DNA from 4 places in the Pseudorhodoferax sp. LjRoot39 genome. Region 3 is predicted to be linked to each of the others. Evidence: predicted binding sites of a transcription regulator. Region 3 holds the regulator's gene; each other region holds the start of a gene.
What was found. Region 3 encodes sigma-54, which starts transcription at its own class of promoters, with help from an activator protein. Its sites were predicted from a motif close to TGGCANGNAANCTGCTTT; they were not measured.
Positions count from the first base shown of each region.

Region 1: the regulator sigma-54 is predicted to act here: its motif matches at 1,138-1,155, upstream of ACSQ4M_RS27155 (PEP-CTERM sorting domain-containing protein).
Region 2: the regulator sigma-54 is predicted to act here: its motif matches at 1,960-1,977, upstream of mdoH (glucans biosynthesis glucosyltransferase MdoH).
Region 4: the regulator sigma-54 is predicted to act here: its motif matches at 2,198-2,215, upstream of ACSQ4M_RS17495 (aromatic/alkene/methane monooxygenase hydroxylase/oxygenase subunit alpha).

Region 1 is NZ_CAXUQL020000001.1:5,825,924-5,829,576, forward strand. Features, by position in the region: AL1L pseudoknot at 1-9, opposite strand, end outside; one part of gene ACSQ4M_RS27150 (IS3 family transposase) at 1-287, opposite strand, end outside; gene ACSQ4M_RS27155 (PEP-CTERM sorting domain-containing protein) at 385-1,107, opposite strand; gene ACSQ4M_RS27160 (hypothetical protein) at 1,299-1,535, opposite strand; gene ACSQ4M_RS27165 (hypothetical protein) at 1,783-2,376, opposite strand; gene ACSQ4M_RS27170 (hypothetical protein) at 2,378-2,794, opposite strand; gene ACSQ4M_RS27175 (toprim domain-containing protein) at 3,137-3,653, opposite strand, start outside.
Region 2 is NZ_CAXUQL020000001.1:2,468,603-2,472,255, forward strand. Features, by position in the region: gene mdoH (glucans biosynthesis glucosyltransferase MdoH) at 1-1,906, opposite strand, end outside; gene ACSQ4M_RS11685 (sigma 54-interacting transcriptional regulator) at 2,130-3,542, opposite strand; gene ACSQ4M_RS11690 (hypothetical protein) at 3,544-3,653, opposite strand, start outside.
Region 3 is NZ_CAXUQL020000001.1:543,367-547,019, reverse strand. Features, by position in the region: gene lptA (lipopolysaccharide transport periplasmic protein LptA) at 1-218, shown strand, start outside; gene lptB (LPS export ABC transporter ATP-binding protein) at 220-996, shown strand; gene ACSQ4M_RS02545 (RNA polymerase factor sigma-54) at 1,011-2,594, shown strand; gene ACSQ4M_RS02540 (THUMP domain-containing class I SAM-dependent RNA methyltransferase) at 2,784-3,653, shown strand, end outside.
Region 4 is NZ_CAXUQL020000001.1:3,762,616-3,766,268, reverse strand. Features, by position in the region: gene ACSQ4M_RS17500 (NADH:ubiquinone reductase (Na(+)-transporting) subunit F) at 1-372, opposite strand, end outside; gene ACSQ4M_RS17495 (aromatic/alkene/methane monooxygenase hydroxylase/oxygenase subunit alpha) at 429-2,096, opposite strand; gene ACSQ4M_RS17490 (NAD(P)-dependent alcohol dehydrogenase) at 2,358-3,440, opposite strand; gene ACSQ4M_RS17485 (hypothetical protein) at 3,451-3,639, opposite strand; gene ACSQ4M_RS17480 (WD40 repeat domain-containing protein) at 3,636-3,653, opposite strand, start outside.

The sequences.
Region 1 (3,653 bases), 5.3 Mb from region 3:
AAAAACGCGCTGGCCAGCTTCAGGATCTCGTTGGCCTTGCGCAGCTCGCGGTTCTCCCTTTCAAGCTCCTTCATGCGCTGCGTCTGCGTCGTGGTCACGCCCTCGCGCTGGCCCGTGTCACGCTCTTGTTGGCGCACCCAGTTCAGCAGCGTCTGCGGCGTGCTGCCGATCTTGCCGGCAATCGACACCACCGCCGCCCACTGCGACTCGTACTCACCGCGGTGCTCGAACACCATGCGCACGGCGCGCTCGCGTACCTCGGGCGAAAACTTCACTGACTTCCTCATGGCTCCATCCTCTCAAAAGTTGGAGCCTCCTCAAAATACGGGGCGGTTCAGAAACGCGAAAACCCGCCGAAGCGGGTTCAACAACAGACTGCGTTGATCAGGCTGTCTTACGTCGGCGTGCTGCTGCCGCACCAACCAGACCCAAACCAATCAGCGCCAATGATCCTGGCTCTGGCACGTCCGAACCCGAGTCATCCACGCGGGACCAAGAAGTCAGATTTCCGGAAAACTCGAATCCTACCCATCGGCAGCCATAAGAACTTTCCCAGTCAGCTGCCGACGATTGAAAACATCCGTAATCGGTACTGCGGAAGGTGAACCAAGCTTCATCCACTCCGGGTATGGACAGAGGATCCGAAAAAACGTCGTACGAATACGATTGCAGCAGAAACTGCCGCATGCGGCTGCCGTAAAAGCCCGGACCGTCATCGGCAGGGCCGTAGCCTTCCCACTGGGTTCCTTCATAGTAGAACTTGGACGTGGCGTAAGGATCGATGCCGTTTGTATGGATGAAGGTGCCCGATTCCGCCGGCCACGCATGATCCATGGCGAACGTCTCACCGCCAATGGTGACCGACCAGTCCACCATCGCCTGATACAGCCACCCGGGTCCCAACGGGACGTATTCCGGCTCCCGCTCCCGCGCCTTCGAAAGATCGATCGTGTAAGTGCCGCTGAAGGCACCTGCCCTCCACGCGACAGGCAATCCTGGATCGATATCTGGCGACACCCCAGTGAAGCGATACGTGACGGGAGCTGCAGTTGCAGCTATAGCCGCGGAAAAAACGATGGCCGCAATCAGCGGTTTAACGAGATTCATCGATCTGCCGAACAGTTGTAAACAAATGTTCAAGCAATCGCTATGCCAGCCAAGAGCGCGCGCCCGCTTGTGTAGGACAAGGCCTTGTGAGGACTTGGCGTTGTAAAAAAAGCCGACTCTCACGAACCTTCGTTTCACATGGCACAAACGACAAAGCCCTCCGCATGGGAGGGCCTGTGCAACGCGGGAAGCTACTTCTGCTGGTTGGGCGATGGCTGCTGGCCCTGCTGCCCGCCAGGCCGCTTCTGGTTCGGGTCCATCTGCTGCTGACCGGGCTGCTGGCTGTTCTGGCCTGCTTGGTTGCCCTGATTCGGCATCTGCTGGCCCTTGTTGTCCATGCCGCTGGTGCTGGGGTTCGTCGCACTCTGCTGCGTCTGGGGCGACTGCGGGTTGGAGTTCTGGCCCTGGCTCTGATTCGGTTGCGTCATCTCAAGTCTCCTGTGTTGCGTGAACCGGCTGGCCCACGTCGCCCACAGTAAGAATGTCGCGCGGCGCGAAATGTCATGCAGAACCGCTCGTCCATGTGGGAGTCCACCCACACGACAGCGGAAAGCAAAAGGCCCCCAGTGATGGAGGCCTCGAATTTACCGAGCGCTGCATCTTCAGACACCGCCGCCTCCAACATGGATGGGCGACCCTGGGTATGCGTTTGCGCTCAGTCGTTGGGGTCGCATGCTAGCGACTTCGTTCAGGCGCGTCTAGCTCTTGCGGAAGAGCCGAATTCCTTGCCGTGCGCAGCGCCGCCCGCCTTCGCGAGTCGGCGGCTCGCGCCTGCCTCGTGTTCTCGGCGTTCGGCACGATCTCCACATTGCTGGCCGAGTACGGGCCCTGGTCTCCGAACCTGGACATGCAGTACTGGTCTCGAAGAACGCCACGTCTGTGCCAGTGCCCCGACTCCTTCCAGATGGCCCACCACTGGCCGCGGGTCAACTCCCACGGTATGCCACGCTTGTGTGCGTTCGCTCGCTGCACGCTGTAGGCGGCGCCTGCGCCTGCCTCCTTCATCTCGCGCTTGGTCTCGATGTTGCAGCCCCATCGTTCCATGCGTGCGGCGTCTTCGGCATCCGCCCGCATCGCACTGAGCTCTGAACGTTTGGCTGCCTGGACGCGGCGATACAACCCGTCAAGCCCCAACGCATCGAGCTTTTGGCAGATGCGTTGGCGGGACACCCCGCGCTGATCTGCGAGGGCCTGCGCCGTTGCCCCGGACAAGATGAGCGGCTCCCATTCCAGCCGCTCCAGCGCACGCTTCTCCGCCCATGCACCCATGTCACACCCCGCGGTTGATCAGCATCTGCCGGCCGTCACGCACCAGCCGGGCCAGGCCCTCCATCGTCGTACCCAGCGCTTGGCACGCACGCTTCGGGCTCACGGGCTTGACGTAGTGCCAATTGATCGCCGTGCGGTTCGATTGCGGCAGCGCGGCCACCGCCTTGGCCATCTTCACGGCGTCGGCCGTGTCCAGCACATCCGAGATTTGGTAGGCCATGTCCGCACGCACGCGAGGCGGTGGCGGAACCATGCGGAACATGGGCGAGGTCATCGGGGCCGTCGTGCCGTTGCACCAGCGCGCCCAGTTGGCCAAGCGGCGATCCATGACCCGCTGATGCGGCTCGACGGCGTGGAAGTCGATGGGTGCGCGGCTGCGGCGTTCTGTGGCTTGGATTCGTTCTGCAATCGCGGTCATGGCTTCCTTTGGTCTAACAACGTGGTCAAGAAGGGGAAGAACAAGGGTCAGTTCTCATAGGCAAGGCTGAAGACCCGGTGGACTGCGCATACCACCCCTTACCCAGGGGGAGACCTGGGAGGCGTGGCATGCGCATGAGGCAGTGGCAGTTAGCCCAGCGTTCAGCGCCCTGGTGGTGGCCGATGCGCCCCACCAGGTAGCCCAGACTTACAGCCCCGCATCGGGACCCTGCGCACGCTCTAGACAATCCACCCACGTTTCGGCTTTGCACATTCCGGGTAGCCGAGGTCTTGGCCCTTGCCCCCGCGTATCGAGCCGCTGGCAAGGGTTGCGAGGCTCGCCCTAGGGCATGGCCACCTCCTGCGTCCGAACGCGCATCAGGAGGCCGCAGACCGCCAGCAGGCCGGCACGGACGTGCATGTCGTTGGCGTCCTCGCCGAGCTGTGGGCTCAAGCAATACGGCAGGCCAGTAGCCTGGGCTGCGCGCTCCCCTGCCCCGCTCTTGTCGTTGTCGGCGAACACGTAGCGCCGGCCCTTCGTGATCTGGGCGGCCACCAGCACCATGTTGGAGTCGCTGAAGCAGACCAGAACCGCGGCGTTGAGCCGCATCTGGCGCGCAGCCGCCTCTATGGACAGGCCGGTCGCGTATCCCTCGCAGAAGATCGTCTCCATGGCGCGCGGCGAGCCGAGGCGCAGCACGACACCCTGGGCCCGCATGCCATAGGTCATCTTCTTGACCCAGCGCATCACGCCGGGCTCCTCCTCGGTGTCGGTCCAGCGGATGACCTGGGCGCCGCGCAGCTCGTTGGTCTTCCAGTCGCGCATAGGCACCAGCAACCCGCCATCGGGCAGAACCAGG
Region 2 (3,653 bases), 1.9 Mb from region 3:
GGCTGGTCAGCACGCTGGCCGGGATGGCCAGCAGCAGCGGCAGGCCCACCGGGATCAGCCAGACCAGCGCGCTCGGGTCGATCAGCGCGATGCCGACGGCCAGCAGGGCGATGATGCCGCTCATGGGGGCCAGGCTGCGGGCCGCATCGCGCCAGCGCAGGGCTTCGGCGTCCCGCGGGGGCGACTTCCATTCCAGCTTCACGCCGGTCAGCGCGACCAGCACGAACAGCGAGTGGGCCAGCATGCGCACCGGCGATTGCAGCATGGCCAGCACGCTTTCCAGCGCAGCGCTCTTGACCAGGCCGGCGGTGCCGCCGTAGCGGCGTTGCTCACCCTGGATCAGCACGGCGGCGATGCCCAAGAGGCGCGGCAGGAACAGCACGGCCAGGGTCCAGATCCACAGGCCGATCAGCTCGGCCGGGATGGCCGACAGGGCGTGGCTCACGCTGGCCAGGCCGGTGGCCTGGGCATGGCCGGACAGCCACAGCGCGGTGCCCAGCGTCATGAAGGCCAGCCACAGCGGCGCCGACAGGTAGGACATGGTGCCCGTGATGAACATCGCGCGGTGCACACCGGCGATGCCGGGTTCGGCCATCAGGCGGGCGTTCTGCAGGTTGCCCTGGCACCAGCGGCGATCACGCTGCAGCTCGGACAGCAGGTCCGGCGGTTGCTGCTCGTAGCTGCCGATCAGGTCGGACACCAGCCACACATGGAAGCCGGCGCGGCGCATCAGCGCGGCTTCGACGAAGTCGTGCGACATGATGCCGCCGGCCAGGCCGCCCGTGCCCTTGATGGGGGCCAGTGCGCAATGCTCCATGAAGGGCTTGACGCGGATGATGGCGTTGTGGCCCCAGTAGTGGGACTCGCCCAGCTGCCAGTACTGCATGCCCAGCGTGAACAAACGGCCGGTCATGCGCGAGGCGAACTGCTGGGCGCGCGCGTGCAGGGTCTGGTGGCCGATCGATTGCGTGGCGGTCTGGATGATGCCGGCGCGGGGATGGGCTTGCATGAGCTTGACCATGGAGGTCAGGCAGTCGCCGCTCATGACGCTGTCGGCGTCCAGCACGACCATGTACTTGTAGTCCTTGCCCCAGCGGCGGCAGAAGTCGGCCACGTTGCCGGCCTTGCGGTGCGTGCGGCGGGTGCGCAGGCGGTAGTAGACCTCGATGGCCGGGGCGCCGTTGGCCTCGGCGGCCAGCACGGCGCGCAGGTCTTCCCAGGCGGCGCGCTCCGCGCGGCGCTTCTCGGGGTCGTTGCTGTCGGACAGCACGAACACGTCGAAGGCGCGGCCATGGCCCGTGGCCAGCACCGATTCACAGGTGGCGCGCAGGCCGGCGAACACGGTGGCCACATCCTCGTTGCAGATCGGCATGATGATGGCCGTGCGCTCGTCGGCGCCGGTCGGCATCGCGTGGTCGCGTACTTCCTTGGCCGACAGCGCGTGCTTGTCACCGCGCAGCACGACGAAGAAGCCCATCAGCGCCGTGCCGAAGCCCGACACGATCCAGGCCGACAGCAGCGCGAACAGCGACAGCTGGCCGACTTCGAGCAGCAGGCTGTCGTAGTCGGGTTGCATGCTGGCGAACAGGCCGGTGGCCAGTGCGGTGGTCAACAGCACGATCAGCATCAGCGCCATGCGGCGGCGGCTGGCGGCCTGCTGCCAGGCTTCAGGGGCGGGGCTGGCGGCCTTGGCGGCAGCCGGGCGCACGCCGGGGATGGACATCAGCAGCGCCGTGCCCACGCTGTTCCAGAAGCCGCGCCAAGGGCGGGGCGTCATGGAGCCGCGGTTCACGGGCGGTGCGGTGACGGAATTTGGGTGGCGCTCGGCGCGTAGCGGGCTGCGCTGTTTGTCCCAGGCACGACCGACGATTTGCCGGCCGACGCGGGCGACGTTGGGTTGTTCCATGGTGTTCTCGCGGTGAGAGGAGGAGGAAGAGACGGAGCTCATATGCCTGTCTCAGTGCAAACCCCATGCCAACGCTAGAACTTGTTATGAATCAACGGCTTATCTGTGTTTTTCGGGGTTTTTGCGGGTCTGGCCGGAAAACGGCCCCCAAAACCCCGGTTTTTGTCGCCGAACAGCGACAGGTCACGGCCGGTGTGGGGCGATATCCAGGAAAAACAAGGACTTAGCCTTGTCGCGGTTCGGCGACGGTCTCGCCGGAAGCCGCAGAATCCCCTTTGAACAGCCCCGGCGTGAGCTCGTGCTTCTGCATCAGCCGGTAGAACTCGGTGCGGTTGCGGTCGGCCAGCCGGGCCGCATCGGCGGCGTTGCCGTCGGTCAGCTTCAGGAGGTTGATCAGGTACTCGCGCTCGAACTTGCGCTTGGCCTCGGCGTAGGGCAGCACCTCGATGGCGGGCTGGCGCAGCGCGCGCTGCACCAGGGCCAGCGGCACCAGCGGCGTGGTCGACAGCGCGCAGACCTGCTCGACCACGTTGTGCAGCTGGCGCACGTTGCCGGGCCAGGCGGCGGTGGTCAGCGCCTTGAGCGCTTCAGGGGCGAAGCCCGACAGGCGCTTGCTGTACTTGGTCGCCAGCGTCTGCAGGAAGTGCTGGGCCAGGAGCGCGATGTCCTCGCGCCGTTCACCCAACGGCGGCAGCGTGAGCGTGACCACGTTGAGCCGGTAGTACAGGTCCTCGCGGAACTCCTTGGCGGCCATGGCCACCTCCAGATCGCGGTGCGTGGCCGACAGGATGCGCACGTCCACCGGGATCGACTGGCTGGAGCCCAGCGGCCGTACCGCCCGCTCCTGCAGCACGCGCAGCAGCTTGACCTGCAGCGCCAGCGGCATGTCGCCGATTTCGTCGAGCAGCAGCGTGCCGCCGTCGGCGGTCTGGAACAGGCCCTTGTGGTTGGTCACGGCATCGGTGAAGGCGCCGCGCATGTGGCCGAACAGTTCGGACTCCAGCAGCGCCTCGGGGATGGCACCGCAGTTCACCGCCACGAAAGGCTTCTTGGCGCGGCTGCTGGCCTTGTGGATGGCACGGGCCAGCAGCTCCTTGCCGGTGCCGCTGTCGCCCAGCATCAGCACGCTGGCGTCGGACTGGGCCACCATCTTGGCCTCGGCCAGCACCTCGGCCATGCGGGCCGAGCGGCTGACGATCTCGTCGCGCCAGCTCTCGTCGTGCCCGCCCTTGGGCACGACGGCGGCCGTGGGCGCCGACAGCGACAGCGCCTGGGCGATCTTGTCGAGCAGGGCCTTGCCGTCGAAGGGCTTGGTCAGGTAGGTGAACACGCCGCGCGCCGTGGCCTCCACGGCGTCGGGGATGGTGCCGTGCGCGGTCAGCAGGATCACGGGCAGGGCCGGGTGCCGCGCGCGCACGAGATCGAACAGCGCCAGGCCGTCGCGGCCGGGCAGCTGCACGTCGGACAGCACCAGCTGCGGCTGCTCGATGTCCAGCTGGTTCAGCGCGGCCTCGGCCGAGCCCACGGCCGTGACGCGGTAGCCGGCGGCCGTGAGGCGCATGGACAAGAGGCGCAGCATGTCCGCGTCGTCGTCGACGACGAGGATGTTGGTGCGTGCGGATTCGGTGGCCGGCATGTCAGGGCTGGCCCGGCGGGGGGCGGTGGCCACCGTTGGGCGGCGGGCGCGAGGTCAGGCTGCGCTCGATGGCGCGCACGGCCTCCAGCCGCTCGGTCAGCTGGTCGATGC
Region 3 (3,653 bases):
GCACCATGAACGACGAGGTGACGGGCAACGTCATCGTCTACAACAACGTGACCGAGGTCTTCACCGTCGATGCGGCCAAGCCCGGCAGCACCAACCCCGACGCACGCGTGCGCGCCATGCTGTCGCCGGCGCCATCGGCCAGCGCGCCCAAGGCCCCGGCACAGCCGAGCGCGCCGCTCAAGCCCAGCACCCGGCTCGGCAGCACGGAGAAGAACTGAGGTGGGGGCCGCGGACAGTGCTTTCGGCGAGGTGGGTGGCAGCCGCCTGGTGGCGCGCCAGCTGGAGAAATCGTACGGCAGCCGCAAGGTGGTGCACGACGTCTCGCTGACCGTCAACAAGGGTGAGGTCGTGGGCCTGCTGGGCCCCAATGGCGCGGGCAAGACCACCTCCTTCTACATGATCGTGGGCCTGGTGCGGGCCGATGGCGGCCACATCGCCATCGACGGCCAGTCGGTCGAGCACATGCCGATCCACCGGCGTTCCAGCCTGGGCCTGTCCTACCTGCCGCAGGAGGCCTCGATCTTCCGCAAGCTGACGGTCGAGGAGAACGTGCGCGCCGTGCTGGAACTGCAGCGCACGCCCGAGGGCAAGACGCTCACCCGCAAGGAGATCGAAGCGCGCCTGACCGGCCTCTTGCAGGACCTGCGCGTGGACCACCTGCGCGACTCCTCGGCGCTGTCGCTGTCCGGCGGTGAGCGCCGGCGCGTGGAGATCGCGCGCGCGCTGGCCACGCAGCCGCGCTTCATCCTGCTGGACGAGCCCTTCGCCGGCATCGACCCGATCGCCGTGATCGAGATCCAGCGCATCGTGAGCTTCCTCAAGGGCCGTGGCATCGGCGTGCTGATCACCGACCACAACGTGCGCGAGACGCTGGGCATCTGCGACCACGCCTACATCATCAGTGAAGGCCGGGTGCTGGCCAAGGGCACGCCCGCGGAGATCGTCGACAACGCCGAAGTGCGCCGGGTCTACCTCGGCGAGCACTTCCGGATGTAAGGCCCCCCGCCCCGATGAAGCAAGGCCTTTCGCTCCGCGTCTCCCAGCACCTGGCACTGACCCCGCAGCTGCAGCAGTCGATCCGGCTGCTGCAGCTGTCCACGCTGGAGCTGTCGCAGGAGGTCGAGCAGATGCTCGACGAGAACCCGTTCCTGGAGCAATCCATGGACGAGGCGCCGGGCGAGGACTTCGGCCTGGCCCAGGCCGACACCCCGGTGCGCGAGGAAGACCGCGACACCGAGGCCGTGCTGTCCAGCGGGTTGGACTACGCCACCGAGGCGCCGGCCGAGAACCGCAACGAATCCGAATCGCCGCTGACCGGACAGGCCGACGAGCACGATTGGGGCGGCGATGGCACCCACGACGTGGCGCCCGACGACGGCGAGTGGGGCGGTGATGCGCTGCCGCGCAACGGCGCCACGCAGGGCGAGGACGGCGAGGCCGATGCCACCGAGCTGGCGCGCAGCCAGGAGTCGCTCACCAGCTTCCTGCACCGCCAGGCGTTGTCGCTGCGCCTGTCCGAGGAGGACACGGCCGCGCTGCGCTTCCTGATCGAGTCGCTCAACGAGGACGGCTACCTCGAAGACAGCCTGGAAGAGCTCGCCGCCGGTTTCGCCGGCGACGACCCCGAGGCGCACGAGGAACTCGTGCACCGCTTCACCGTGGCCCTGCGCCTGCTGCAGAACCTGGAGCCGCCCGGCGTGGGCGCGCGCAACCTGGGCGAATGCCTGGCGCTGCAGATCCGCGCCCTGCCCGAGGACGAGGTGCCGCCCCCGCTGCGGCGCACGGCGCTGCGCATGTGCCGCCAGTCCATGGACCTGCTGGCGCGGCGCGACCTGCGCCGCCTGGCCAACCTGTGCGGCGACAACGAAGCCGGCATCAAGGCCGCGCTGGCGCTGATCACGCGGCTGGAGCCCAAGCCCGGCCGCAAGTTCGTCGACGTGGAGCGCAATGTCATCGTGCCCGACGTCATCGTCGTCAAGAGCGGCCGCGGCGCCAACGTGCGCTTCCGTGCCCAGCTCAACGCCGACGTGATGCCGCGCCTGCGCGTGCACGACATCTACGCCAACGCGCTCAAACAGCACCGCGGCGGCGGCCGCGAGGCCTCCGACACCGCCGCGCTGCAGCAGCGCCTGCAGGAGGCGCGCTGGTTCATCAAGAACATCCAGCAGCGCTTCGACACCATCCTGCGCGTGTCCAACGCCATCGTCGAGCGGCAGAAGAACTTCTTCACGCACGGTGCGCTGGCCATGCGCCCGCTGGTGCTGCGCGAGATTGCCGACGAGCTGGGCCTGCACGAATCCACCATCAGCCGCGTGACCACGGCCAAGTACATGGCCACGCCCTTCGGCACCTTCGAGCTCAAGTACTTCTTCGGTTCCTCGCTGGGCACCGAGACCGGCGGCAACGCCTCGAGCACGGCCGTGCGCGCACTGATCAAGCAGTTCGTCACGGCCGAGGACAGCAAGAAGCCGCTGTCGGACAGCCAGCTCTCCGAGATGCTCAAGGAGCAGGGCATCGAGTGCGCACGCCGCACCGTCGCCAAGTACCGCGAAGCCCTGCGCATCGCCCCCACCAACCTGCGCAAAGCGCTGTGATGAGTCCACCCCGTTTGGATGGCTCACTGCGTGTAGCCATCCCATCCCCCTCCAGGGGCGCCGCCAGCGGCCGGGCAGAGCCCGTTCCGCGGCGTCTGCTGGCATGGCCTGCTCCGCGGCCTTCTGAACCGCGCTGTGCAAGCCGACCTTGTGCTTGGCACGCGGCGCGCGGCGCCATGGAGCACTGAAATGCAAAACCTGCGCTTGTTCCTGCCCTGTGCGGCAGGTGTCGAAGCCATGCTGGCCGACGAGGCCGCGCGCATCGCCGGCGCGCCCGTCCAGGCCCGCCGTGCCGGCGTTCGGCTGACCGCCTCCTGGCGCGACGCCATGCGGCTGAACCTGCACAGCCGGCTGTGCCAGCGCGTGCTGATCGAGTTGGCCCACGGCGACTACCGCCAGGAGCAGGATCTCTATGCGATCGCCTCCAACGTCGCCTGGGAAGCCTGGTTCACGCCGCGCCAGAGCTTCAAGATCGAACTCACGGCGCAGCACAGCCCGCTGCAGAGCCTGAACTTCGCCGCGCTGCGCATCAAGGACGCCATCGCCGACCGCTTCCGCGACAAGACCGGTTCGCGGCCTGACGTGGACACGCGCTTTCCCCAGGTGCGCGTCTACGCCCACCTGACCACCGACCGGCTGCAGCTGTACATCGACAGTTCCGGCGAGCCGCTGTTCAAGCGCGGCTGGCGCGAAGACAAGGGCGACGCCCCGCTCAAGGAAACCCTGGCCGCCGCCATGCTCGCGGCCAGCGGCTGGGACGCCCAGACGCCGCTGTACGACCCCTGCTGCGGCAGCGGCACCATCGCCATCGAGGCCGCGCAGATCGCCTGCGGCATCGCGCCGGGCCTGAACCGGCGCTTCGGCTTCGAGCGGCTGGCGCCGTTCCAGGCGCATGTCTGGGCTGCACTGCGCGAGGACGCCCAGGCCGCCCAGCACGCCCCGACGACCACCGTGTTCGGCAGCGACGTGGCCCACCGCATGGTCGACTTCGCGCAGCGCAACGCCCAGCGCGCCGGTGTCGCCGCGGCCGTGCAGCTGCGCGGTGGCGACGCGCTGCAG
Region 4 (3,653 bases), 3.2 Mb from region 3:
CGTGTCGTGCGTGAGCGCGGTGACGCTGGCCAGCTTGCCGGCGAACTCCTTCACGGCGATGGACCGGCGGATCAGGTCTTCGTCGTAGTTCAGCAGTTCCACCGTGAGGTCGCTGAAGGCCTGGGTGCGGCACAGCAGCACATGGCCGCTGTCGCGTTCGTAGTCCGGCAGCGCGAAGGTGGAGTAGTCCTCGACCTCCGCATCGCCTTCCAGCAGCACGCACTTGCAACTGCTGCAGCGGCCCTCGCGGCAGCCATGGGCCACCGCGATGCCCTGGCGGAAGGCGGCGTCGAGCACCCACTCGCCTTCTTCCACTTCCATCTCCACGCCAACCGGCTCGAAGCGCACGGTGTACGTCGTCTTTGCAGACATGGGGTCTCCTCGTTGTGTGACGCGCCCGGCCGCTGGCGGCCGGGCGCGGCGGTGCATCAGATCGGCTTGATCTTGAAACCCTGGCGGTACTCGGCGACGTGCTTCTCGCGCGCCTCGGGCGTCATGGCGCGCAGCAGCGTCAGCGGGCTCTGCAACGTGTGGCCCTTGACGTGGTCCAGCGTCCACATGTGCTTGTCATCGAAGCGCAGGTGCGGCTGCGAGACCAGCGTCTTGCCGTCCGAACGCACGAAGCCCAGGTCCTTGATGGCGTCGGCCAGGTCCCAGCCGTGGTAGCACTCCTCCCACTCGCGGCGCCCGCTGAAGCGGCCCATGGCGGGCGTGGCGCGGCCTTCGTACTCCTCGGCGAAGGCGACCTTGTGGGTCCAGCGGCACAGCTCGGAGCAGTAGGTGTAGATCTTGCCGTCGACCTCGTCGACCTGCATCTCCTCGCGGATCAGGCAGGGCACCATGCAGCTCCAGCAGCGGTGCGGGTAGACGTAGCCGTTCTCCTGGTCGAACAGGATGTTGGTCTCGCCTGGCACGCTCTTCCTGGCGTACCACTTCCAGAAGTCGCCGAACTCGGCGTACCAGCCCGGGTACTTGTGCTCGAACCACTCGAAGTCCTTCTCCGTCTGCGCCTCGATGCGCCAGAAGTTGACGGGCCAGCCCACGGCGAAGAACTGCGCCACCTTGTGCACGTAGTTCTTCTTGACGATGCGGTCCCAGGCCGCGCCCACGTCGTCGTGGTGGATCTTCACGCCGTACTTCTCCAGCGGCAGCAGGTAGGTGCGGTAGTAGTCCTCGTAGATCCAGCGGTGCCACAGCTCGGCGTAGGACTCCTTGTTCTTGTTGCGGTCGGTGGTGCCGTACTCGATGATGGTGCCGATGGCCGCGTCGACGATGGCGTGGTTCTGCCAGAACGCGTAGCGGATGTCGCGCTCGAGCAGCAGGTGGTTGTCGGGGTCGTTGACGACCGACATCAGCAGCGAGTGGCCGTTGCCGATGTGGCGCGATTCATCGGACTGCACCGACAGGAACACCGAGGACAGCGCATAGTCGCCATTGCGCGCGGCCTCCGACGGCATGGCCACGAACAGCGTGTTGGTGAAGCCGGTCTCGGCCACCACCTGCAGGTAGATGTTGGCGGCGGTCAGCGCGTCGCCGGTCAAAAAGCCCTCGGCGAACTGGCGGCCGATGGTGGTGGCATAGCACTTGCCGAACGCGGCCTCGGTGATGTCGAAGCCGGCCGGGTCGATGTAGTTCTCCATGTACCACTTCTTCAGATTCATCTGGATCGTGGAATGGCGGAACTCGTCGACCATCTGCATGGTGAAGCCGGTGCGCAGCTCCTCCCCCGGTGCCAGCCGGCCCAGCATGGACATGGAGCGCGCGGCCGAGATCTCCGGGAACGGGATGATGGCCAGGAACAGCTTCATCCACTCGACCCAGCGCGCCTGTGTGTTGCGGAACATGTCGCCGCGCAGCGCCGCGTCGAGCGCGCCATAGACGCGGTTGTCCTTCTCCTCCTGCATCGGGAAGTAGGAGCGCAGCACCTGCTTCATCGGGTCGCGCGGTGCCTTGCCGATCTTGTAGTCGGTCGGGAAGGTCATCGCCTCCTGCACATAGCTCGGCTGCCAGCCGAGATCGGCGATGCGGCGCGCCGCCTCCGCCACGCTGATCCCCTTTTGCGAGGTGATCTTGTTGAGTGTCAAACCCACTGCCATGAACGTCTCCTTTGAACGGTGATTACCACTTGCACTCTTGCTGCGTTCCGGTGAAACCCGGCGACCTTGCCATCGCCTCGCGCACCCGCCGCACTTGCTTCTTTGCGATTTGCGTGCCACTGCTCCATAACCCTCGCAGTGCCTTCATTTCCCCGTGAAATCAAGCCTTGGGACCGGCCCGACGAAGGGACCCCGTCGTGTTCTGGGACGCCTGGATGTGTCAGGACGTCCGATCGCGGCATGCGGGGTTTCACGGAGGGATCAGGGGGTGATCGCGACCTTCAGCGCGCCGTCGCGCTGGTTCGCGAACAGCTCGTAGGCGGCCTCGATCTGGTCCAGCTTGAAGCGGTGCGTGACCAGGGGCTTCAAGTCCACGTCGCCGGAGGCCACGACGTTCAGCAGGCGGCGCATGCGCTCCTTGCCGCCCGGACACAGCGCGGTGACGATCTTGTGTTCCGCCAGGCCCGCGCCGAAGGCGCTGATCGGGATCGTGAGGTCTTCGGAGTACACCCCCAGGCTGGACAGCGTTCCGCCCGGCCGCAGCACGCGCAGCGCGTTCTCGAAGGTGCGCTGCGTGCCCAGCGCCTCGATGGCGCAGTCGACGCCACGCCCATCGGTGAGCCGCAGGATCTCCGCGACCGGATCGGCCTTCCTGAAGTCGACCACGTGCGTCGCGCCGAGCTGTTTCGCCACGGCCATGCGCTCGGCCACGGTGTCCACGCCGATCACCGTGGACGCCCCCATCAGCTTGGCGCCGGCCACCGCGCACAGGCCGATGGGGCCGAGCGCGAAGACGGCCACGGTGTCGCCGATGCGCACGTGGCCGTTCTCCGCGCCCGCGAAGCCCGTGGACATGATGTCCGGGCACATCAGCACCTGCTCGTCGCTGAGCGCGTCGGGAACCGGGCACAGGTTGGCCATGGCGTCGGGCACCAGCAGGTACTCGGCCTGCGCGCCGTCGATGGTGTTGCCGAAGCGCCAGCCGCCCAGCGCCTTGAAGCCATGCCTGGCGGCGCCACCGTCTTGCGAGTGCAGGCCGCACAGGCAGGCGTAGCTGTGGCCGCTCGGGCTGATGGCGCCAGCGATCACACGCTGGCCCTCCTGGTAGCCCATGACGGCCGAGCCCAGCTTCTCGATCACGCCCACCGGTTCGTGGCCGACCGTCAGCCGCCTGGCGACCGGGTACTCGCCCTTCAGGATGTGCACGTCGGTGCCGCAGATCGTGGTCGTGGTGATGCGGATCAGCGCATCGGTGGGCCCGACGACCGGGATCGGCTTGTCTTCCAGCACGATGCGGCCGGGTTCGACGAACACGGCGGCTTTCATCATCTTCTTCTTGCTCATCGGTGTCTCCTCAGGTTGTGACGGTGGTCGGGATCTCGGGAGTGGTGGCGGCTCCACGCGCCTCGCTCTCGGCGATGAACCGCGCCGCGAGCACCAGCGCGCCCATCGCGAAGTCGCGGCCGTAGGCCGCGGTCATCTCGTCGGCGATGCGCGCGAGCTGCGCGAAGTAGTGGTCCTTGTCCTGGGTGGTGTCGCTCATGCGGTCAACTCCTG